Regions from separate parts of the Streptomyces sp. NPDC091272 genome, predicted to be linked through region 1. Evidence: riboswitches for the same ligand, from Rfam matches in the RefSeq annotation. Region 1 holds a riboswitch; the other holds the start of a gene.
The links. Region 1 has a riboswitch for thiamine pyrophosphate ahead of ACIQM4_RS24615 (thiamine ABC transporter substrate binding subunit). Riboswitches for the same ligand answer to the same signal wherever they lie in the genome.
Positions count from the first base shown of each region.

Region 2: another riboswitch for thiamine pyrophosphate. It lies ahead of thiO (glycine oxidase ThiO); the one in region 1 lies ahead of ACIQM4_RS24615 (thiamine ABC transporter substrate binding subunit).

Region 1 is NZ_JBIVVC010000009.1:176,164-180,355, forward strand. Features, by position in the region: gene ACIQM4_RS24605 (phosphatidate cytidylyltransferase) at 1-404, shown strand, start outside; gene rlmN (23S rRNA (adenine(2503)-C(2))-methyltransferase RlmN) at 499-1,605, shown strand; TPP riboswitch at 1,645-1,750, shown strand; gene ACIQM4_RS24615 (thiamine ABC transporter substrate binding subunit) at 1,828-2,943, shown strand; gene ACIQM4_RS24620 (ABC transporter permease) at 3,018-4,192, shown strand, end outside.
Region 2 is NZ_JBIVVC010000007.1:360,551-364,742, reverse strand. Features, by position in the region: gene ACIQM4_RS21820 (thiazole synthase) at 54-848, opposite strand; gene thiS (sulfur carrier protein ThiS) at 854-1,066, opposite strand; gene thiO (glycine oxidase ThiO) at 1,063-2,262, opposite strand; TPP riboswitch at 2,260-2,372, opposite strand; gene ACIQM4_RS21805 (hypothetical protein) at 2,424-2,765, shown strand; gene ACIQM4_RS21800 (NAD(P)/FAD-dependent oxidoreductase) at 2,827-4,035, shown strand; gene ACIQM4_RS21795 (Rv2175c family DNA-binding protein) at 4,117-4,192, shown strand, end outside.

The DNA.
Region 1 (4,192 bases):
AGCGGGTGCTCACCTTCCTGCTGCTGACGGTGGTCAGCGACACCGGCGCCTACGCGGTGGGCTGGCGTTTCGGCAAGCACAAGCTGGCGCCGCGCATCAGCCCCGGCAAGACCCGCGAGGGCCTGCTCGGCGCGATCGCCTTCGCGATGGCGGCGGGCGTGGTCTGCATGACGCTGCTGGTCGACGGCGGTACGTGGTGGCAGGGCGCGCTGCTCGGCCTCGCGGTCGCGGCCAGCGCCACCCTGGGCGACCTGGGCGAGTCCATGATCAAGAGGGACCTCGGGATCAAGGACATGGGCACACTGCTGCCGGGCCACGGCGGCATCATGGACCGCCTCGACTCCCTCCTCCCGACGGCTCCCGTGGTCTGGCTGCTGCTGGTGATCTTCGTGGGTTCGGCGTGACACCGCGCCTGTGACCTGCTGCGTTGTTGCGTAAGGGGCCCCCGTCCACAGGACGGCGGGCCTCTTGTCGTACATCTGCCACACTGGTATGACCATGCCTGTACCCGGAGAACTCACTTTCGTCGCGCCCCGCGGAGCCAAGAAGCCCCCGCGGCACCTCGCCGACCTCACGCCCGCCGAGCGCAAGGAGGTCGTCGCCGAGATCGGCGAGAAGCCGTTCCGCGCCAAGCAGCTGTCCCAGCACTACTTCGCGCGCTACGCGCACGACCCGGAGCAGTGGACCGACATTCCCGCCGGTTCGCGCGGCAAGCTCCGCGAGGCGCTGCTGCCGGAGCTGATGACGGTGGTCCGCCATCTGTCGACCGACCAGGAGACCACGCGTAAGACGCTGTGGAAGATGCACGACGGGACGCTCGTCGAGTCCGTGCTGATGCGCTACCCGGACCGGGTGACCATGTGCATCTCCTCGCAGGCCGGCTGTGGCATGAACTGCCCGTTCTGCGCGACCGGGCAGGCCGGTCTCGACCGGAACCTCTCCACCGCGGAGATCGTGCACCAGATCGTGGACGGGATGCGGGCACTGCGCGACGGGGACGTGCCCGGCGGCCCCGCGCGGCTGTCGAACATCGTCTTCATGGGGATGGGCGAGCCGCTCGCCAACTACAAGCGCGTCGTCGGCGCGATCCGCCGGCTGACCGACCCCGAGCCGGACGGCCTCGGGCTCTCCCAGCGCGGGATCACCGTCTCCACCGTGGGCCTGGTGCCCGCGATGCTGCGGTTCGCCGACGAGGGCTTCAAGTGCCGCCTCGCCGTGTCGCTGCACGCCCCCGACGACGAGCTGCGCGACACGCTGGTGCCGGTCAACACGCGCTGGAAGGTGCGTGAGGTGCTGGACGCCGCATGGGAGTACGCGGAGAAGTCGGGCCGTCGCATCTCCATCGAGTACGCGCTGATCAGGGACATCAACGACCAGGCATGGCGCGGTGACCTGCTGGGGCGGCTGCTCAAGAACAAGCGGGTGCACGTCAACCTGATCCCGCTGAACCCGACCCCCGGCTCCAAGTGGACCGCCTCGCGCCCCGAGGACGAGAAGGCGTTCGTGGCGGCCATCGCGGCGCACGGGGTACCGGTGACGGTGCGCGACACCCGCGGCCAGGAGATCGACGGCGCCTGCGGGCAGCTGGCGGCCTCCGAGCGCTGACCGCCGGGCGCCTGGTTGTACGCTGGGCCGCACATCTGCATATTCCGACAGGGGAGCGCCACAGCGCTGAGAGTGCAGTTCTCACTGCAGACCCTCTGAACCTCGCCCAGGTCATTCTGGGTAGGAAGTTCGGTCGTAACTCGAGCTGTTGCGCCCTGCCCACTTTTTCCGAGGTGGGCGGGGCCGCGTCTCTTCCTGGTCATTTCCAGGAGGACTTCACCAGTGAGCACCATCAAGAGGTCAGTGCGCACCACCAGGAGGTACGCGGCGGTCTCCGTGGCCGCCGTGCTCAGCGTCGGTGCGCTCGCCGCCTGCGGCGGGCCGTCCGACGGTGACAAGGAGGCCGGGGCCGGCGGTTCCAAGACCGTCACCCTGGTCAGCCACGACTCCTTCGACGTCTCGCCCGCCGTGCTCAAGGAGTTCACCCGGCAGTCCGGCTACACGGTCAAGGTGCTCAAGAGCGGTGACGCGGGAGCCGCCCTCAACCAGGAGATCCTGACCAAGGGCTCGCCCCGCGGTGACGTCTTCTTCGGCGTGGACAACACCCTTCTCTCGCGCGCGCTCGACAACGGCCTCTTCCAGCCGTACGAGGCCAAGGGCCTGAACGGCGTGCCCGCGGACCTCCAGCTCGACAAGGGCGAGCACCGGGTGACCCCGGTCGACACCGGCGACATCTGCGTCAACTACGACAAGAAGTACTTCGCCGAGAAGAAGCTGGCACCGCCGAAGTCGCTCGACGACCTGGTCAAGCCCGCCTACAAGAACCTGCTCGTCACCGAGAACGCCGCCACCTCCTCGCCGGGCCTCGGGTTCCTGCTCGCGACCGCGGGACGGTACGGCGACGCCGGCTGGCAGGGCTACTGGCAGAAGCTCAAGGACAACGGCGTCAAGGTCGTGGACGGCTGGGAGCAGGCGTACAACGAGGAGTTCTCGGGCTCCGCCGGCGGCAAGAAGGCGAAGGCCGACCGGCCGCTGGTCGTCTCGTACGCCTCCAGCCCGCCCGTCGAGGTGCTGTTCGCCGAACCGAGGCCCGCCGAGGCGCCGACCGGCGTCGCCACCGGCACCTGCTTCCGCCAGGTCGAGTTCGCCGGACTGCTCGACGGGGCGAAGAACGAGGCCGGCGGCAAGGCGCTCCTCGACTTCCTGCTCGGCAAGCAGTTCCAGCAGGACCTGCCGCTGAAGATGTTCGTCAACCCGGCGGTCAAGGACACCGAGCTGCCCGAGGTGTACGCGAAGTTCGGCGCCACCGTCGACAGGCCGCTGACCGTCGCGCCCAAGAAGATCGCCGACAACCGTGAGCAGTGGGTCAAGTCGTGGTCCTCGCTGGTGAACAAGTAGGCGGGCCCCGGCCGGGCGCCCGCGAAGGCGCCCGGCGGGGTTCCTGGCGCGGCGGTGCGGTGCGGCTCGGCCTGATGGCCGTACCGGTGGCGTTCTTCGCGCTGTTCTTCGCCTACCCGGTCGTCGCCATCGTGGCGCGCGGACTGCGGCCGAGCGGGACCTGGCAGCTCGGGCGGATCGGCGAGGTGCTGGGCGATCCGGACATCCTCGGCGTGCTCTGGTTCACCACCTGGCAGGCCGTCACGTCGACGGCGCTCACCCTGCTGCTCGCGCTGCCCGCGGCGTACGTCTTCGCCCGGTTCGAGTTTCCGGGCAAGCAGCTGCTGCGGGCCGTGGTCACCGTGCCGTTCGTGCTGCCGACCGTGGTCGTGGGTACCGCCTTCCTGGCGGTGCTGGGGCGCGGCGGGCTGCTCGACGAGACGTGGGGCGTACGGCTCGACAACACCGTGTGGGCGATCCTGCTCGCCCACGTCTTCTTCAACTACGCGGTGGTCGTCCGGACCGTGGGCGGGCTGTGGTCGCAGCTCGACCCGCGGCAGGAAGAGGCCGCGCGGGTACTCGGGGCGGGGCGCCTCACGGCCTGGCGGCGGGTGACCTTGCCGGCGCTCGCGCCGGCGGTGGCCGCCGCCGCGCTGATGGTCTTCCTGTTCACCTTCACGTCGTTCGGCGTCGTGCAGATCCTGGGCGGGCCCGCCCGTTCCACCCTGGAGGTGGAGGTCTACCGGCAGACCGCCCAGCTGCTCGACCTGCCGACCGCCGCAGTGCTGACGCTGGTGCAGTTCGCTGCGGTGGGCGCGATCCTCGCCGTGCACGCGTGGACGGTACGCCGGCGGGAGGGTGCGCTGAAGCTCGTCGACCCGGCGCGCACCTCGCGCAGGCCGCGCGGCACAGGTCAGTGGGCGCTGCTCGGCGGAGTGCTGGCGAGCGTACTTGTGCTGATCCTGCTTCCGCTGTCCGTGCTGGTCGAGCGGTCGCTGGACGGGCCGCAGGGGTACGGGTTCGGCTACTACCGGGCGCTGCGCTCGGTGGCCGACAGCGGCGGAACCTTCCTGGTACCGCCGCTGGAAGCGGTCTGGAACTCCTTGCAGTACGCCGTGGTGGCGACCGCGATCGCGCTGGTCGTGGGCGGACTGGCGGCTGCCGCGCTGACCCGGCGGGCGGGCCGGCTGGTGCGGGGTTTCGACGCCCTGCTGATGCTGCCGCTGGGCGTCTCCGCGGTGACCGTGGGCTTCGGCTTCCTGATCACCCT
Region 2 (4,192 bases), on a different contig from region 1:
GCCCCCGGCCCCGCTCCCTCCGACGCAGCGCCCCCCCGCAGCCCCCGCCCCCCTCAGAACGCCGGCCGCTCCGGGTCCAGCCTGGCCCGCCCCTCCTCCGGGGACGACGCCCGCGCGAAGTACCGGCGCGGAATCCGCCCCGCCCGGTACGCGAGCCGCCCCGCCTCCACCCCGTGGCGCATCGCCTCCGCCATCAGCACCGGCTCCTGCGCCCGGGTCACCGCCGAGGCGAGCATCACACCCGCGCACCCCAGCTCCATCGCCAGCACCGCGTCCGACGCGGTCCCCGCCCCCGCGTCCAGGATCACCGGCACCCCGGCCCGCTCCACGATCAGCTCGAAGTTGTGCGGGTTGCGGATGCCGAGCCCGGAGCCGATCGGCGAGCCCAGCGGCATCACCGCCGCGCAGCCCACGTCCTCCAGCTTCCGCGCGAGCACCGGGTCGTCGTTCGTGTACGGGAGCACGGTGAAGCCGTCGTCGACCAGCAGCTCCGCCGCGTCCAGCAGCTCGACCGGATCGGGCAGCAGGGTCCGCTCGTCCGCGATGACCTCCAGCTTCACCCAGTCCGTGCCCAGCGCCTCCCGTGCGAGCCGCGCCGTGAGCACGGCCTCGCCCGCCGTGTAGCAGCCCGCCGTGTTGGGCAGCACCCGGATGCCCAGCCGCTCCAGCAGGGACAGCACGGAGCCCTGCACCGACGGGTCCAGCCTGCGCATCGCGACCGTCGTCAGCTCGGTGCCCGAGGCGACGAGCGAGCGCTCCAGCACGTCCAGGCTCGGCGCGCCGCCCGTCCCCATGATCAGCCGGGACGAGAAGCCGGCGCCGCCCAGTTCGAAGAGATCGTCCGCCATGTCCTTCAGCCTCCCTGGACCGCGGTCAGTACTTCCACGCGGTCGCCGTCACCGAGGGCGGTGGCCGCCCACCGGCCCCGCGGTACCACTGTCTCGTTGAGTGCGGCGGCCACGCCCGCGTGGGCGCGCGTGAGCGTCGCGACGAGGTCGCCGAGGGTCGTGCCGACGGAGACCTGGTGCCCCTCGCCGTTCATGGTCACGTGCACCGAGGTACTCATGCGGACAGCTCCTGTCGTTCCTGTCGTACGGGCGGGGGTACGGGCGCGAAGCGCCGCGGGGTGAACGGCCTCGCCGGGCCCGGGAGCTCGCCGGTGGTCAGCACGTCCGCCATGACGTCCCCGGTGACGGGCGTCAGCAGCACCCCGTTGCGGTGGTGCCCGGTGGCGAGCAGCAGGCCCGGCAGGGCGGTCGGCCCGAGCAGCGGGGCGTTGTCGGGGGAGCAGGGACGCAGCCCCGCCCTGGTCTCGGTGAGCGGCAGCTCGGTGATGCCCGGGACCAGCTCGTGGGCGTCGCGCAGCAGCTCGTAGACGCCGCCCGCGGTGACGGTGGTGTCCCAGCCCAGTTCCTCGGAGGTCGCGCCGAGTACCAGCTCACCGTTCTCACGCGGCACCAGATAGACCTCGCCGCCGCGCACCACGGCGCGCACCGTACGGCTCAGGAACGGCGCGTACGAGGGCGGCACCGTCAGCCGCAGCACCTGCCCCTTGACCGGGCGCACCGGTGGCAGCACCTCTGGCGGTACCCCGGCGAGCCGGCCGCTGAGCGACCCGGCCGCCAGCACCACCTGGTCGGCGACCAGCTCGCTCCCGTCGGCCAGCAGGGCGCCCGCCGCCCGGTCCCGTACGACGGACAGCCTCTCCGCTGCCGCACGGTGCACCACCACACCGGCGCGACCGCAGGCCGTCACGAGGGCCGCTGCCAGGCGTCTGGGGTCGACCTGGTGGTCGCCGTCCACCCGCAGCCCGCCGCGCACGCCGGGGGCGAGCATCGGCTCCAGGCGGCGGCACTCTCGTCCGGTCAGCCACTCCGACTCCAGCCCGGACTGCCGTTGCAGGGTGTGCAGTTCACGCAGGTGGGCCCGGTCGTCGGCGTCCAGGGCGACGGCGAGCGTGCCGCACGCGCGGTAGCCGGTGTCCTGCCCGGACACCTCCTGGAGCTCGGCCACGAAGTCCGGAAAGCGGCGCGCGGAGGCGAGGTTGAGAGCGAGCAGGGTCTGCTCGCCGTGGTGGAGCTCGGTGACGGCGGCGAGCATTCCGGCCGCCACCCCGGCCGCGCCGCGACCCGGTTCCGGGTCGGCGAGCGCGGTGCGCAGACCGCGCTGCGCGGCCCGCCAGGCGGTGACCAGACCGATGATCCCGCCCCCGATCACCAGGACGTCGTACGGCCGTTGTCCCGAGGGTTCAGAAGACTGCATGGGCGTCCAGCCCCTCCCTTCGCCGGCATGATCCGGATCAGGTTCGTACGGTCGGAGGCCGGTGGCGCCTCCCTCTCAGCCCGGTCCGCCGGGCTCCCGTGAGTGCTTGTACGGTGACCAGACTAATCCTTGGGTTCCACGTACTGTGAGGGAGCGCCCCCGTGCCCCGTTCGCTCGACGGACTTCTCCTCGCGCCGGTCGCCGACCAGGCCCCGGGGCAGGTCGGCACCGCCACCCGCTTTGCCTACCACGAGCAGGACGGCGTGATCTGGGCCGATTACGCGGGCGGTGACGTGGTGCGCGGGCATCTGGTCGGCACGCGCGCGGGGGACCGGCTCGACTTCAGGTACGTACAGCTGAAGCGGGACGGAACGACATCGTCCGGACACTGTCTGTCCGAGGTCACGCTCCTCGTGGACGGCCGCGTTCGGCTCCGGGAGAGCTGGGCATGGGACTCCCAGGACGGCAGTGGCACGAGCGTGGTCGAGGAGCTCGCGTCCTGACGGACCCGGACCCGTGCGAGGAGCCCTTCCTGACGGGGCGTCAGATACGTAAGGTGATCGGGTGAGCGAGCAGAAACGAATCGTCGTCGTCGGCGCGGGCATGGCCGGTGTGCAGACCGCGGTGGCCCTGCGGGAGCAGGGTTTCGAGGGCCGGATCACCTTGATCGGCGCCGAGCACCACCCGCCGTACGACCGGCCGCCGCTGTCCAAGGCGGTCCTGCTCGGCAAGACCGGGACGACGGCCTTCGAGGTCGACTTCGACGCGCTCGGGGTCGAGCTCCGGCTGGGGCTCCAGGTCACCGGGGTACGCCCGGCGGACCACGAGATCGACACCCCGGCCGGCCCTCTCGCGTACGACTCGCTGGTCCTGGCCACCGGGGCGGACCCGGTCACCCTGCCCGGCACCGTCGGTGTGCCGGGCGTCCATCTGCTGCGCACGCTCGACGACGCACTGCGGCTGCGCCCGGTGCTGGAGGCGCAGCAGGACGTGGTGGTGGTCGGCGCGGGCTGGATCGGTGCCGAGTTCACCACCGCCGCCAGGGAGGCCGGCTGCACGGTCACCGTGGTGGAGGCCGCCGACCGGCCGCTCGCCGGGACGATGCCCGCCGAGATCGCCGCCCCGATGTCCGCCTGGTACGCCGAAGGGGGAGCCGAGCTCCTCACCCACGCGCGCGTGGCGGCGGTCGAGCCGGGCGCGGTGCTCCTCGCCGACGGCCGCCGCATCCCGGCCGGCGCCGTCCTCGTCGGCGTCGGCGCCAGACCCGCGACGGCCTGGCTGGCGGGCTCCGGGATCGAGCTCGGCCCGGACGGCTCCGTCACGGCGGACGCGCACCTGCGCACCTCGGCCCCCGACGTGCACGCGGTGGGCGACTGCGCCTCCTTCCCCTCCGGGCGGTACGGCGCCCGGCTGCTCGTGCACCACTGGGACAACGCGCTGCAGGGCCCGCGCACCGTCGCCGCGAACATCCTGGGCGGCGCCACGCTGCCCTACGACCCCGTGCCGTACTTCTGGTCCGAGCAGTTCGGCCGCTTCGTGCAGTACGTCGGCCATCACGCGGACGCCGACGAGATGATCTGGCGCGGCGACCCCGGCGGCCTCTCCTGGTCGGTGTGCTGGCTGCGCGGCGGCGCCCTGGTGGCCCTGCTCGCGGTGGGCCGCCCGCGCGACCTGGCGCAGGGGCGCAAGCTGGTGGAGGCGGGGGCGGCGCTCGACCCGGAGCTGGCCGCCGATCCCTCCGTACCGCTGAAATCGGCCGTGCGGAAGCTGTAGGGGCCCCAGCGGGGCAGGGCGGATCCCCCGCCCGGACGGGCCCGGGTACCGGCTGTCGGTCCCAGGTGGCAGGCTTGTCCTGTGACCGAGATTGACGCAAAGATCGATTCCCTCGTCCCCGCCTGGCTCTACCTCCCCGACATCGCGGAGATGCTCG